DNA from 2 places in the Achromobacter sp. 1L-A-4-B-C2 genome. Region 2 is predicted to be linked to the other one. Evidence: riboswitches for the same ligand, from Rfam matches in the RefSeq annotation. Region 2 holds a riboswitch; the other holds the start of a gene.
The links. A riboswitch is a leader RNA that binds a small molecule or an ion and turns the genes downstream of it on or off. The one in region 2 is predicted to bind glycine.

Region 1 (4,408 bases), on a different contig from region 2:
TTCCCCGCGCACTCACCCTGGCGCCAGACGGCGGCAGCCTGTACGCGTTGAACCAAAAGGGCGACTCCATCCTGCGCCTGCGCATCGATGTGGCAACAGGGCAGCTAAGCGACATGGACGTGGCAGCGCAGACGCCAACACCGGTATGCCTGGTGTTTGCATAGGCGGGGCAACCGCGGGCGATCTTGATAGCCGGCGCAACAGGCCACTCTGAAGCCCCTTTGAAGCCCCTCTGAAGCTCCTCTGAAGCCCCTCTGAAGCCACTCGGGCACCCACTCGGGCACCCACTCGGGAACCCCCTCGGAAACCCCTCGGGAACCCCTCGGCCAGCCCGCCGTCGAACCTTGCATGACCGTTAATCCTGTATTGCGCTTCCTCTGGCGCCTCGTCATCCTGGGCTTATTGATCTGGCTTGCTGCGTGGGCGTGGCCCCGCCTGCCCGACGCCGCACGCGCACCGTGGCATATGGCGCGGCTGGCCTGGCAACAAGCCCCGTCATCCTTGCCCGTGCCGGTACAGGGCGTGTCCGCCAGACGCTTGACCGACACTTGGGGCGCGGCCCGGTCCGGCGGCCGCCAACACGAAGGCATCGACATCTTTGCCGCGCGCGGCACGCCTGTGCTGTCCACCACGGAAGGCGTGGTCATGCAGGTTGGCACGAACAACCTGGGCGGCCAGGTCGTGTGGGTGCTCGGGCCCGGACGCCAGCGCCATTACTACGCGCACCTGGATGGCTACGCCGATATTGAACGGGGGCAGCTGGTGGCCCCCGGAGACGTGCTGGGCTACGTCGGCAACACCGGCAACGCGCGAGGCACGCCGCCGCATTTGCATTACGGCATCTACGACGGCGGCGCGATCAACCCCTATACGCTGTTGATGGCGCCGGCAACGCCGCCCTGACGCTTTGCGCCAGCACCTGCGCCGTCGCGGCTGACAACGTCCACCCCAGGTGTCCGTGCCCCGTGTTGTAGAACACGCCTGGGCGTTTGCCCGCCCCCACGCGCGGCATCATGTTGGGGGTCATGGGGCGCAGGCCGCACCACGGCACGACGCGCGTGGTGTTGATGTTGGGGAAGTGTTTACGCGTCCAGTCGATCAGCGGCTGCACGCGTTCGGCACGGATGTCCATGTTGAAGCCGTTGAATTCCGCCGTACCCGCCACGCGAAAGCGGTCGCCCAGGCGGCTGGTGACAATCTTCGCGGCTTCGTCCAGCAGGCTGACGCGGGGCGCGGCGCCCTGGCTGTCGGCGTCGTCCAGGTGCACGCTGATCGAATAGCCCTTGACCGGATAGATGTTGATGGAATCTCCCAGCAGGCGGGCGAACTTTCTGCTGGCCGCGCCCGCGCACACGACGATGGCGTCCGCTTCGTGCCGTTCGCGCTGGGTGCCGCCGTCGCGGCGGATGTCCAGCACGTAAGGGCGGTCGTGGCGTTGGATGTTGTCGATGTCGGCATCGTGCACGAACGTGACGCCACGGCGTTCGCATGCCTGGGCCAGACCGCGCGCGAACTTGTGGATGTCGCCGGTGGCGTCCGATGGCGTGTAGAAACCGCCGTGGCATCCGGTTTGCATGGCGGGTTCGATGGCGCGCGCTTCGTCGGCGGTGACTGCGTAGCGGTCCAGGCCGCCGGCTTGCAGCAGCGCGTTGGCGCGATGCGCGGCCTTGAAGCTGTCGGCGTCGTGGTAGATGTGCAGGATGCCCCGGCGCTCCAGGTCGAAGTCGATGCCTTCCGCCTCGGCCATGTCGAACAGATGCCGGCGCGCTTCGATGGCCATGCGCGTGGTGGCGATGGTGTTTTCGCGGTAGTTGGGAATTTGCGCCATGAACTGCGCCAGCCACGAATACTTGTGCCAGCTGAAGCGGGGGTTCAGCAACAGCGGCGCGTTTTTGCGCAGCATCCAGCGTAGCCCTTTGATGATCGTGGCCGTGCTGTTCCAGACTTCGGCGTTGCTGGCGGATAGCTGGCCGCCGTTGGCATAGGACGTTTCCATGGCGGGATAGCGTTGGCGGTCGTAGACGGTGACCGCGTATCCCAGATTCGACAGGGCATAGGCGGACGTGACGCCGGTGATACCGGCGCCAATGATGGCGATGCGGGGCATGGTGGCTCCAGACAAGGTGGCCGCGACCAATGTGGACGCGGCACCCCATCTGTCTTTGGTACCTGAGAGTTTCACCCGCGCGGGCGGCGGGTTCCCCTTCGGTGGGCGCGCACGGCGCCTCTCTCCAGATTGTCTATACGCGCGCAGTCCTGTTGCCTGAGAGTTTCCGGGGCGGTTGCTCCGTCGGCGCCGGCCGCCAGGGCCGGTCTCTTCTGCGCGGTTTTGAATCGACGGGGTAGAGAATAGCTAAGTTCATGTCGCATTTGCTTCAGGGTTAGTACTATGTCGGGTGCGCCGTTGGGCCGGCGTGAACCGAATAGGACGATAGGAATGAGCTTTCGCGCCGTGCGACGCACTGTTTTGCAAACCCTGGCCGTGATGGCCGGAGGCGCCCTGGTTTCGTTGGCGTCGGCCGAGCCGGTGGCCCCCGGCGCCGACATCGACGACGCCGTGCATGCGGTAATGCGCGAGTACGACGTGGCGGGCCTGGCCATCGCCGTCACGCGCGAAGGGCGGCATGAATTTCGCAGCTATGGCGTGGCCTCGCTGCAAACGCATGCGCCCGTCAGCCGCGACACGCTGTTTGAGCTGGGCTCGATCAGCAAGACCTTTACCGCGACGCTGGCGACCTACGCCCAGGCGCTGGGCAAGCTGTCGCTGACCGACAGCCCGGCGCGCTTCGTGCCTGCCTTGCAAGGCACGGAATTCGGCAAGCTGAACCTGATCCACCTGGGCACGCACACGGGCGGCGGCTTCCCGCTGCAAGTGCCGGACACGGTGGGCGACGATGCCCAGCTGATGGCCTACCTGTCGGCGTGGACGCCGCGCTACGCACCGGGCACCTACCGCACGTATGCCAACCCCAGCATCGGCATGCTGGGCGTGGTGGCGGCCAAGAGCCTGGGCCAGCCCTATGCGCAGGCCATGGAGAAGACGCTGTTGCCCAAACTGGGCCTGGCCAACACCTATATCCACGTGCCCGCCGCCAAGATGGGCGACTACGCGCAGGGCTACAACAAACAGAACGCGCCGGTGCGTGTGAACCCGGGCGTGCTGGCCGACGAAGCCTACGGCGTCAAGACCAGCGCCAGCGACCTGATCCGCTTCGTGGACGCGAACATGGGCGTGGCGTCAGCGCCCGCGGAATTCGGTGCCAAGGCCGCCCGGGATGCGAAGATCGCCAAGGCCGTCGTCAACGACGCCGTGCTATCCAAGGCCTTGGCCGATACGCATGTGGGCTACTACGACGTGGGTGGAATGACGCAGGACCTGGCCTGGGAACAACTGGCGTATCCGGTGACGCTCAAAGCGCTGTTGGCGGCCAATGCCGGCACGTTGAACAGTCAGAGCCACCCGGCCAAGGCCCTGACCCCGCCGCAGCCCCCGCGTGCCGATGTGTGGATCAACAAGACGGGTTCCACCAATGGCTTTGGCGCCTACGTGGCGTTTGTGCCGGCCAGGAAAATCGGCGTGGTGATCCTGGCGAATCGGAACATTCCGAACGACGCCCGCGTGCGGCTGGCGTATCGCATTCTTGAAGGGGAAACGGCGGCGGGAGCAAGAACGGATACGGGAACGGGAACGGATTCGGGATCGGCCCCGGAAACGCAACCCGAAGCCCGCGCGCAAGCGAACTGAAACAGGCAGAAGGCGGTGGCCGGCCGAAGGCCGTGGCCGGCCCCTGTCAGCCGTCAAGCTTGGGTGCCCGCCGCCGTGTGGGCGCCATCAAAACGCGGCAATAGCCCCATGACCTCCAGCCTTTTGCACAGCTGTCCCAGGCGCTGCATCTTGTAGGCGTCCACGTCCAGGTCGGCGTAGTCGTAGAAGCCCTTGCCATCGCGCAAGCCGTTGCGGCCTTGCTCCATGTTTTTGGCGATGACGTCGGGCGATGCAAAGCGTGGGCCGATCTGGGCTTCAAGGTAGCGCGATGCGTAGTACAGGATGTCGCCGCCGCCCCAGTCGATGAATTCCAACAGGCCCAGCACCGAAAACCGCAAGCCGAATCCCAGGCGCACGGCGGTGTCGATGTCTTCGGCGCTGGCCACGCCTTCCTCGACCATGCGCGCGGCCTCGTTCATGGCCAGGGCCTGGATGCGTGGCACGATGTAGCCCGCCGTGGGCGCGCATTGCACGGGCGTCTTGCCGGCTTGGCGCAGCACGGCCAGCAACGCTTGCAGAGCAGCGTCGGCGGTGCGCGGCCCGGCGCTGACTTCGACCAGCGGAATCAGATAGGCGGGGTTGAGCCAGTGCGCGTTCAAAAAACGCTCGGGGCCTGGCATCAATTCGGCCAGCTCGGTCACC
Region 2 (4,408 bases):
TCGCGGATGTCCATGAACTCGATGGTCTTGACGGTCTTGACGCCCCACTCGGCTAGTTGAGTGTCCACTGCTGCAGTAAACGCGTCGGCAAGCGTACTTCGCGCCTGCATGATGTCTTCCAGCTTGTTCGTTGCCAACACGCTACGTACGGACCCTTGGACTACGTTGCGAAGCTGGTCGACCAGGACATCAAAGGTCGACACCCGCTGGGCAGCAAGCGAGGCGTCTTCAATGCGGAAGAACGCAGTGACGTCGACTTCGAACGGTAGCCGTGCGGCGTCATAGGCAGCGTAGTCCTTCAGATCGACCTGGAAGTTGCTTTCAGGAAACTTGGATACCGCCACGCCCCACACCGGCAGCCAGCTTGGCCAGTGGTAGTAGGTGTTGCCCCCCAACTTGCCGCGCCCGTAGGGTGTGGTCTGCTTGCTGGATTGAACGATGTGCACCATGTTGGTGGGCACAACGCGGCGAAGGGAAACGATGACAAATGCGATCAGGGGAAACAGAGCAACCAGGGCGCTTGCGATGCTCGTGGTGGAAATTTCGATCATGTTTACGGCGGATACTCGAAGTTAAGGCGTCCGGGGTGGGCGCCCTTGGACTGCGGGATCATAGGACGCGACCATTCCGCGACTTATGACAATGTCGTTATTGTTTTATCAAATAAAAATACATATCATTTATGTTTTCGATTTCGACTGGCTGCTTTCGATGAAAAGGGGCCAGTTCCACGGAGACGCTCATGCCCTACACCCTTCCGACGCTGCCCTACGCCTATGACGCCCTCGAGCCTCACATCGACGCTATGACGATGGAGATTCACTACAGCAAGCATCATCAAACCTATGTCACCAGCCTGAACGCGGCGCTGGATGGCGCCGGCATCAGCACGGAAGAACCCGTTGAAGCCCTGGTCGCGCGGCTGGACCAATTGCCGCAAGCCATACGCGGCGCGGTGCGCAACCATGGCGGCGGCCACGCCAACCACAGCTTGTTCTGGTCGGTGATGTCGCCCCAGGGTGGCGGTGAACCCGATGGCGCGCTGGCGGCCGCTATCGAATCCGAACTGGGTGGCCTGGCCGCCTTCCGCGAGGCCTTCACCAAAGCGGCCCTGACCCGCTTTGGCAGCGGCTGGGCCTGGCTCTCGGTCACGCCGGCCGGCAAGCTGGTGGTGGAAAGCAGCGCTAATCAGGACAGCCCTCTGATGCACGGCAATACGCCGATCCTGGGCCTGGACGTCTGGGAACACGCCTATTACCTCAAGTACCAAAACCGTCGCCCTGAATACATTGGCGCCTTCTACAATGTCGTGAATTGGCCCGAGGTGGCGCGCCGTTATGCGGCCGCAAAGGGTTAAGCCCGCTTTGTGATGGAGGCATCGGCCCCATGAACACATTCAGCCGTCACCGCGTGCGTCCCGCGGCCACCAGCATCAGCGTCTGGATCCTGGCCGTGCTGGTGTCCTGCCTGGCGATGCACCAGCTGTGGGCCTACCTGGACGTGCGCGCGCCGCACGTGGCCGACGCCCTGCTGGGCGGGCTGGTAGCGGCCGGCGCCACCGCGCTGGGCACCGTGCCCATCCTGTTCGCCCGCACCATCCCGCAAAAGGTCCAGGACAGCATGTTCGGGTTCGGCGCGGGCGTCATGCTGGCGGCCAGCGCGTTTTCCCTGGTGGTGCCCGGCATTGCGGCGGCCGAAAGCCAGGGCATGGGCCGCTGGGGCGCGGGCCTGACGGTGGGGGCGGCCATTCTGCTGGGCGCGGCGGTGCTGCTCATCATGGACCGCACGCTGCCGCACGAACATTTCATCAAGGGCCGCGAAGGCATCGAGGCGCGCCGCATGCGACGCGCCTGGTTGTTCGTTATCGCCATCACGCTGCACAACCTGCCCGAGGGCCTGGCCATCGGCGTGGGTTACGCGGGGGGCGATCCGGTGGCGGGCACCGCGTTGGCCACGGGCATCGCGATCCAGGACATTCCCGAAGGGATGGTTGTCGCGGTGGCGCTGTTGGCCGCCGGCTATAAGCGGGCCTTCGCCGTGGCGCTGGGCATGTTGTCGGGGCTGGTCGAACCGTTGGGCGCGGTGCTGGGCGCCGCCATCGTCGGCTGGTCCGTCTTGCTGCTGCCCTGGGGGCTGGGCTTTGCGGCGGGCGCCATGCTGTTTGTCATCAGCCACGAGATCATTCCCGAATCGCACCGCAAGGGGCACGAGGTCTACGCCACGTGCGGGCTGATGCTGGGCTTTGTGCTGATGATGTTGCTGGACACGGCGCTGGGCTAGCCCGGGGGTTGGTGTCCGGTTTGGCGCGGTCCACGGCAGCGGTTTGTGGCCGGGCCGCGCCCGGAAATCGCGCTTTTCCAGGCCTGGTTTTCGTTGTATGCTTGGCGCCGCTGTCACGCATGTTTGCGGGAGAGAGCGCCCCTTTCACCAGGGTCGCCGCCGAAGGCGCAATTCGCCCAGAATCGCTCAGGTAACCGATACCGCACATGCTTGCCCCGTCCCGGTTTTTACCGTGTGGATGCGGCAAAACAGTACTCTGGAGAGACCTGGCGCCGCCCCGAATTCGGGACACAGCGAGCAGCCCAGGCGCCGAAGGTGCAAACCCGCCCAGCGCGGGGCAACTCTCAGGCAAAAGGACAGAGGGGCGGAAGATTCAGCCGATGCCGTGCGGGCGCAATCCGCTTGTCACGACCGGCATTCCGTAACCCTGGCAAGCCATTGCCGTCCCGGAGTTTCCGCGCATGTCCGCAACCCTCAAACGCACCCCGCTGGCCGACGAACACATCGCCTCCGGCGCCCGAATGGTCGATTTCGGCGGCTGGGACATGCCCTTGGCCTACGGCTCGCAGCTTGAGGAGCACCACGCGGTGCGCCAGGACGCCGGCATGTTCGACGTGTCGCACATGCTGAACGTGGATGTGGCCGGCCCCGATGCCTACGCCTTCCTGCAACGCCTGGTCGCCAACGACGTCGCCAAGCTGACCGTGCCCGGCAAGGCGCTGTATTCGTGCATGCTGAACCCGCAGGGCGGCGTCATCGACGACCTGATCATCTATTTCTTTGCCGCTGACGAATGGCGCGTGGTCGTCAACGCCGGCACCGCCGACAAAGACGTGGCCTGGATGCAGCGCGTGAAGCAGGCCGGCAATTTCGACGTTGCCATCACCCCGCGCCGCGATCTGGCCATGGTGGCCGTGCAGGGCCCGAACGCCCGCGCCAAGGTCTGGGCCGCGCGCCCGGCCTGGCAAGCCGCCTCCGAAGCACTGACCCCCTTCGTTGCCGCCCGCGTGGGCGACGACACGCTCGTCGCCCGCACCGGCTACACCGGCGAAGACGGCTTTGAAATCGTCCTGCCTGCGTCCGACGTCGTGCAGCTGTGGCGCGACCTTGCTGCCCAGGGCGTGCGCCCGGCGGGCCTGGGCGCGCGCGACACGCTGCGCCTGGAAGCCGGCATGAACCTGTATGGCCAGGACATGGACGAGCTGACCCAGCCCGACCAGGCCGGCCTGACGTGGACCGTGTCGCTCAAGAATGCCGAGCGCCGCTTCATCGGCCGCGACGCGCTGGAACAATTCGCCACCCCCGCCGCCTTTGTCGGCCTGAAGCTGCAAGAGCGCGGCGTGATGCGCGCCCACATGGCCGTGCGCTGCGTGCAAGGCACGGGCGAACTCACCAGCGGCACCATGTCGCCCACGCTGGGCGTGTCGATCGGCTTTGCCCGCCTGCCGCAAGGCGTGCGTCCGGGCGACACCGTCGAAGTCGACATCCGCGGCAAATGGGTGCCCGCCCTGGTCTGCAAGCTGCCCTTCGTGCGTAACGGCAAAGCCGTCGAACACTCGTAAACTCGAAGCTTCGCGCGAACGGCCGCTGCCAGTTGACGCACACGCCGCTCGCACGAGGCGCGCAACACCATTCATCTACCCGTATTCCCTAGAGGATTTCCCATGAGCCTGCCCACCGATCGCAAGTACACCCAGTCCCACGAATGGGTCAAAGCTGAAGGCGACGTGTTCGTCGTCGGCATCACCGATACCGCCCAGGACCAATTGGGCGACCTGGTTTTCGTTGGCGACGTCAAGGTTGGCGCCAAGCTGAACGCGGGCGAAACCGCCGGCGTGGTCGAGTCGGTCAAGGCCGCCTCGGACATCTACGCACCCGTCAACGGTGAAATCGTTGCCTTCAACGACGAGCTGGAAAACAACCCCAGCCTGATCAACGAATCGGCCTTCACCACCTGGATCTTCAAGATCAAGCCGGTCAACGCGGCCGATGCCGACAAGCTGCTGGACGCCGCCGGCTACGAAGCCGTCGCCAACGGCTAAGAAGCCGGTTCGAGCCGGGCGCGCCGACCTCTTGGCGCGCCGGCCTGATGCACCACCACCCGAGAGTTCCCATGTCGCGCGCCCTA

Region 1: another riboswitch for glycine. It lies ahead of AC0Z35_RS25495 (D-amino acid dehydrogenase); the one in region 2 lies ahead of gcvT (glycine cleavage system aminomethyltransferase GcvT).

What each region holds. Positions count from the first base shown of each region.
Region 1 is NZ_JBXAWP010000006.1:81,549-85,956, reverse strand. Features, by position in the region: gene AC0Z35_RS25505 (lactonase family protein) at 1-164, shown strand, start outside; gene AC0Z35_RS25500 (M23 family metallopeptidase) at 349-903, shown strand; gene AC0Z35_RS25495 (D-amino acid dehydrogenase) at 860-2,107, opposite strand; glycine riboswitch at 2,147-2,241, opposite strand; glycine riboswitch at 2,242-2,332, opposite strand; partial or broken gene ampC (class C beta-lactamase) at 2,486-3,646, shown strand; gene AC0Z35_RS25485 (3-hydroxybutyryl-CoA dehydrogenase) at 3,799-4,408, opposite strand, start outside.
Region 2 is NZ_JBXAWP010000001.1:786,592-790,999, reverse strand. Features, by position in the region: gene AC0Z35_RS03560 (SPFH domain-containing protein) at 1-551, opposite strand, end outside; gene AC0Z35_RS03555 (superoxide dismutase) at 743-1,357, shown strand; gene AC0Z35_RS03550 (ZIP family metal transporter) at 1,387-2,280, shown strand; glycine riboswitch at 2,397-2,493, shown strand; glycine riboswitch at 2,527-2,650, shown strand; gene gcvT (glycine cleavage system aminomethyltransferase GcvT) at 2,742-3,842, shown strand; gene gcvH (glycine cleavage system protein GcvH) at 3,945-4,322, shown strand; gene gcvP (aminomethyl-transferring glycine dehydrogenase) at 4,394-4,408, shown strand, end outside.